2 linked regions of the Cohnella herbarum genome follow. The protein of the gene in region 2 interacts with the protein of the main gene of each other region in a pairwise test. Links are inferred from orthologs where the notes say so. Each region holds a gene or a part of one and is shown on either strand. Other genes may lie near its edges. The genes, in order: HH215_RS32575 and topA.

Evidence for each region.
Region 1: the proteins of topA (region 2) and HH215_RS32575 interact in binary tests that used the Escherichia coli proteins (3 or more experiments, as listed by UniProt). The link is inferred for Cohnella herbarum from one-to-one orthologs.

Annotation. Positions count from the first base shown.
Region 1 is NZ_CP051680.1:7,773,320-7,776,363, reverse strand. Bases 71-2,786 are described here. They hold HH215_RS32575 (YigZ family protein), read right to left. Parts: upstream 1,887-2,786; coding sequence 1,254-1,886; downstream 71-1,253. Other genes in these bases: HH215_RS32570 (S-layer homology domain-containing protein), read left to right, coding at 2,197-2,786; HH215_RS32580 (secondary thiamine-phosphate synthase enzyme YjbQ), read left to right, coding at 734-1,135; cysT (sulfate ABC transporter permease subunit CysT), read right to left, coding at 71-490. In the rest of the region: more of cysT, read right to left, coding at 1-70; more of HH215_RS32570, read left to right, coding at 2,787-3,044.
Region 2 is NZ_CP051680.1:2,116,535-2,119,760, reverse strand. Bases 157-3,054 are described here. They hold topA (type I DNA topoisomerase), read left to right. Parts: upstream 157-506; coding sequence 507-2,603; downstream 2,604-3,054. Other genes in these bases: trmFO (FADH(2)-oxidizing methylenetetrahydrofolate--tRNA-(uracil(54)-C(5))-methyltransferase TrmFO), read left to right, coding at 2,632-3,054; dprA (DNA-processing protein DprA), read left to right, coding at 157-448. Also shown: more of dprA, read left to right, coding at 1-156; more of trmFO, read left to right, coding at 3,055-3,226. UniProt on the Escherichia coli protein: Releases the supercoiling and torsional tension of DNA, which is introduced during the DNA replication and transcription, by transiently cleaving and rejoining one strand of the DNA duplex.

The sequences.
Region 1 (3,044 bases), 5.7 Mb from region 2 along the record:
AAGAGTCCATCTCTTCCAACAAAGGCTGAACGGCGCGGATGACAAAAGGAAACGTTACGAATACCATCGCGATAATAATGGCGGGTTGATGAAATAAGATCGTGAACCCGAGCTTCTCCGCCCATTCGCCCACGAAGCTGTGCGGCCCTAGCAGCAATAAAATCATGAGACCGGCTACCGCCGTCGGAAGAGCGAACGGCAAGTCTACCAAGCTGTTCAGAAGGCGTCGTCCCGGAAACTGGTACCGGATAAGTACCCATGCCGACATCGTCCCGACTAGCATGTTAATCACGGTAGAGATTAACGCCAGCTTGATCGTAAGCAGGACCGCTTTCCAAGCTAACGGCTCCATGATGTTATCCATGAAAGTCGACCAGCCCGCGGACAAAGATTGACCGTAAATGCCTAGAATAGGTAAAATAATCAATACGACGAAATAAAGCATGACGGCGCTGCGAAAACCCCAACCCCACCAGCGACCCTGCAACATGGAACTCACGTTGTCGTGTACCTCCTGAAGCTTTGAGAGCTGTATATAATATAATTCCTATTAAATTAGTCGGTATTGATACTTTACCAGATAAATACTTCTTTCGTCAATGAGTAAGCTACGGTACAAACGCCTTTTTATTAAAAAATCTAATGTAACCTATTCGAAAACCTTATGGGTGGTGAAATGTCCGTTCTTGCTCGAAAATAAAAAAGAATCGTCAGGAGAAAGAGGAGAATGTCCATGCTGTCCAAGGAAACGCTGCGAACGACGCGACGCGACGAAATGATCGACATCACGAGGCAAATCGCCGCTTGCTTAGCTAGACAAGGGATGGAGGAAGGAGTCGTCGTCGTGTACTGTCCGCATACGACCGCCGGAATCGCCATTAACGAGAACGCGGATCCGGATGTGAAACACGACGTTTTGATGCGGCTGGACGAAGTGTACCCGTGGAATCATCCGAAGTACAGACATGCGGAAGGCAATACGGCTTCGCATCTTAAAGCCATCACGACCGGCACGTCGCAGACGATCATCGTATCGGAAGGCAGGATGCTGCTCGGTCGCTGGCAGGGCATTTACTTCTGCGAATTCGACGGTCCGCGTCAGCGGGAGTACTACGTGAAGCTAGTCGAAGGTTAAGGCGGCTAGCGACTCGGTTAGAGGCGCGGCTAGAGAAGCGGCTATGCGGAGTTGCTTTCCGCCGGAGTGCCCGCCATAGTCGCTCTTTCCGACTATAACGAGCCGCGATCCGCCGAATTTACTCGCCCTCGATAAAATACTGTTCGTCGCCAAGCGAAATCTCGGCCTGTCCCTGGGTGATATCCGTAATCCAAGCTTGGAATCGCTCGGCCTCTCCTATCTCAGGCAAACATTTCACCAGTACCCGGTCGGTAAATGAAACCTCGCCGACTCGGTAGCCCCTCCCCCTCAGCTCGTTTTCCAACTTTCCATACCACGTATAGTCCACATCCACCCTCACTTCGCGGTGCAATACTTTTACGATCGGATCGGCGGCATCGATACCGACAACGGCGCCGTCCGTGTATGCGCGCACCAATCCGCCCGCTCCCAGCATAATTCCGCCGAAATAACGGGTTACGACGACGACCACGTTTTTCAAACCGCGGTTTTTGATCACTTCCAGAATCGGTTTGCCCGCCGTACCGCTAGGTTCCCCATCATCCAGCGCTTTCTGATACTGGTCGCGCTCTCCGATCAAGTACGCGGAGCAGTTATGCGTAGCATCCCAATATTTTTTCTTAAGTTCTTCTATGAAGGCAACCGCCTCAGCTTCGGTCTCCACCGGTTTCGCGTGTCCGATGAAGCGCGATTTCTTAATGACGATCTCGTCGGAACCGAACTGTCTCACTGTTGCAAATCGTGCAAGCATGATGTCCCTCGCATTTCCTGTATTTCAGTATTTTTTCGTTATTCTCATCCTAACATATCATTTTACGGGATGGAATTTGATGACTAAGATATGCCTTTCCCTAGTCAAAGTTCTGTTAAACGAAGCCGCATCCCCCCCTTTTCCGACAAAATGCAAAAAAATCGTTCGTTTCTTTCAACTCCACGAAAGCTTGTTACAGCGCGGATTTGGAGTTTTTCGTGCTGAATTCTTTCATTATTCATTTATCGGAGATCTCTAGAATTAATCTTGGCACACTCTCTCGCAAATTTATTAAGAGGCGGTTGATTTCATGAATCTGTTCGTAAAGACGAAGAAATTGTGGATGTTGACGTTAATTTTATGCATGATCGGATCGATTTTCACTTATACGGCGGAGGCCTCGGCAATAAGAAATACGTTAAGTCAGCCTCCATGGAAGGAAGTGCCCTCACAGCCGTCCCCCGGACCGAGCGCGCGATTTGCATCGGCCATGGCTTATGACGAAGATACCGGGAAAACCGTGCTTTTCGGCGGAGCGGACATTAACTATGATGTTTTGAACGATACTTGGGTTTGGGATGGGGAAAAATGGACGGACGCGACGCCGGCCGATCCGAACGATTCTCCGGTACCGAGCGAGTATAGCGAAATGGCTTATGCGGGCCCGGGAAAAGGAGTGCTTCTATTCGGCGGGGAAAACAGAGATATCTACAACAAAACATGGCTATGGGATGGAACGAAATGGAACGATCTCACGCCGGCGGATACTAGCGTGAACTACCCTCCCGCGCGTTTTGAATTCAGCATGGTTTACATCGGGGATGGCGAGGTTCTTCTCTATGGCGGGTTCAATGATGTTAGCGCAGCTTTGTATGATACATGGATATGGAACGGAACCAGTTGGCGAGAAGTGACGCCGGCCGATCCTGACGATTCTCCGATAACAAGTTGGCGAACAAGCATGGCTTACGATGAGAAAAACGACGAAGTGGTTTTGTTCGGCGGGTATACGCTTGATTCTCCACCCCTCTCCAATAAAACTTGGATCTGGGACGGTATGAAATGGAATCTCCGATCTCCTGCCGCTTCCCCTCCTCCGCGCGTTTTCGCGAGCATGGTCTACGATTCGAACATCGAGAAAGTGATTCTCGTAGGCGG
Region 2 (3,226 bases):
ATCTTACGGCGTCATCGTCGTAGAGGCCGCGCAGAAGAGCGGAGCGTTAATTACCGCGGATCTGGCGCTAGGTTACGATAGGGATGTGTTTATCGTGCCGGGTCAGATTACGTCTCCTAGAAGTAAAGGGGCTCTGGAGTATTTCAGAAAAGGCGCAAATCCCGTGTTGGACGAGACGGATATCTTTCAAGCCTATTCGCATAGGCTTCCGGCATCGGACATACATTCGTCGTCGGTTCAAACATCGAAACAGCTCGGTTCTCAGCCGGAAAATTGGACCGACGCCGAGCGCCTCGTGTATCGATTATTGCTAGATAATCCCTGCACGATCGACGAACTCGTTACCCGATCCGGGATGACATTTGGACATTTACACTCCGTTCTGCTATCTTTACTAATAAAAAGACGGATTCATCAACAACCCGGTTCTGTATATCATGTCCTTTAATGTAGACATAAGCACATAGGCACGAGGACTTGTCGACCGTAGGAGAGGAGGAATGGACGTGGCGGATTCGCTCGTTATCGTAGAGTCACCGGCTAAAGCCAAAACGATCGGCAAATATTTGGGAAGTAAATTTATCGTTAAAGCGTCCATGGGGCATATTCGAGATTTACCCAAAAGCCAGATCGGGGTAGAGGTAGAAAATGATTTTCAGCCCAAATACATTACGATTCGCGGCAAGGGGAGCGTTCTGAAGGAACTTCGCGACGCCAGCAAAAAAGTCAAAAAAGTATATCTGGCGGCTGACCCCGACAGAGAAGGCGAAGCGATCGCGTGGCATTTGGCGCACTACTTGGAAATCGACGAGAAGGATGCTTGCCGCGTTGTTTTCAATGAAATTACGAAACAAGCGGTAAAGGATGCCTTTAAGAACCCTCGCCCGATCGATATGGATCTTGTGAATGCCCAACAGGCCAGACGGGTACTGGACCGATTGGTCGGGTACAAGATCAGCCCGTTATTATGGAAGAAAGTGAAAAAGGGACTGAGCGCCGGCAGAGTTCAATCGGTTGCGGTCAAACTCATATACGATCGGGAGAACGAGATCAATGCGTTTATCCCTGAAGAATATTGGAGCATCACCGCTCATTTGACAAAAGAAAAGGCCGCATTCGAGGCAAAGTTCCATTCCTTGAATGGAGAAAAAGCGGAGCTTACGAGCGAAGCCGACGTAAAAGCCGTTCTTGCGCAGATGGGGAACGAGGATTTCGTCGTAGGCGAAGTGAAGGAGAAAGAGCGGCAACGCAACCCTTCACCTCCGTTTATTACGAGCTCGCTTCAACAGGAAGCCGCGCGCAAGCTGAATTTCCGCGCTTCGAAGACGATGCAGATCGCCCAGCAGCTTTATGAAGGGGTCGACTTGGGTAAAGAAGGAACTGTCGGGTTAATTACTTATATGCGTACGGATTCCACGCGCATTTCCCCCGTTGCCCAAGAGGAAGCGAAAGAGTACATCGAGGGGAAATACGGGAACGCGTTCGTGCCGGAAACTCCGCGCGTATACACGAAGAAAAACTCGAACGCCCAGGATGCGCACGAAGCGATCCGTCCGACCTCGGTTCTTCGCGATCCGGAATCCGTTAAAGCCTTTACTTCTAAAGATCAGTTGCGTCTGTATAAACTGATATGGGAGAGGTTCGTTGCTAGCCAAATGGCTTCCGCCGTATTGGATACGATGACCGTCGATCTTCATAACGGACCGGTTACTTTTCGCGCGAACGGTTCCAAGCTGAAGTTCGCGGGCTTCATGAAAGTGTACGTGGAAGGCAATGACGACGGAACGACGGACGAAGATCGCTTGTTACCCGCGCTTGGCGCGGGGGATAAAGTGAAATCGAAGGATATCGAACCTAAGCAGCACTTTACGCAGCCTCCTCCGCGTTTTACGGAAGCTAGGCTCGTGAGAACGCTGGAGGAGTTAGGCATCGGGCGTCCGAGCACGTATGCTCCGACTTTGGAGACGATTCAGAAGAGAAATTACGTCGCGATGGAAGAGAAGAAATTCATTCCGACGGAGCTTGGAGAACTCGTTATTCAACTCATGGAGGAGTTTTTCCCGGAAATCCTAGATGCTGAATTCACGGCTAACATGGAAGGGGACCTTGACCATGTTGAGGAAGGAACCCAAGATTGGGTTAACGTCATCGGGGATTTCTACAAATCGTTCGAAGTCAGACTGAACTTCGCGGAAGAAGAAATGAAGGAAATCGAGATTAAAGACGAGCCTTCCGATGAAATTTGCGACAAATGCGGCAGTCCGATGGTCTATAAGATGGGACGTTTCGGCAAGTTCCTGGCCTGTTCGGGATTCCCGAATTGCCGCAATACGAAACCGATCATCAAGGAAACCGGCGTCAAATGTCCGAAATGCGGAGAAGGCCACGTCGTTGAACGCCGCAGCAAAAAAGGACGAATTTTTTACGGCTGCAATCTCTATCCCGGCTGCGATTACGTATCATGGGATAAGCCGGTTGCCAAGCCTTGTCCGAGTTGCGGCGGGTTGATGATTGAAAAGCGCGTGAAAGGCGAGATACAATATCATTGTACCGTCTGCAGCCATTCGGAGAACGTCGACGATTCAGAGGAAGCGGTAGAATAACGGGTTGAAGTTTAGGAGGTTAGACGCTTTGAACGAAGTCCAATCGGTGACGGTAATCGGCGCGGGCCTGGCCGGCAGCGAGGCCGCTTGGCAGATCGCCAAGCAGGGCGTCCCCGTCACATTATATGAAATGCGCCCGGTAAAGCAGACGCCGGCCCACCATACGGAGGGTTTTGCCGAATTAGTGTGCAGCAATAGCTTAAGAGCAAACGGTTTGGCTAACGCGGTCGGCGTATTGAAGGAAGAGATGAGGCGTCTTGATTCCCTGATCCTTTCCTGCGCGGATTTGCACGCCGTTCCCGCCGGAGGGGCGCTCGCGGTAGATCGTGACGGTTTCTCGGCCGAAGTCACGAAGCGGCTTCGCGAGCATCCGTTGATAACGGTCGTTAATGAGGAAGTCACGGAAATCCCGCAAGACGGCATCGTGGTGATCGCAACCGGCCCGCTTACGTCACCCGAACTGTCCGATAGCATCAAGCGGCTTATGGGCGAAGAATATTTTTACTTTTTCGATGCGGCCGCCCCGATCGTCGAGAAAGATTCCATAGATTTAGACAAGGTGTTCTTGGCTTCCCGTTACGATAAGGGCGAGGCGGCATACTTGAATTGTCCGATGACGGAAG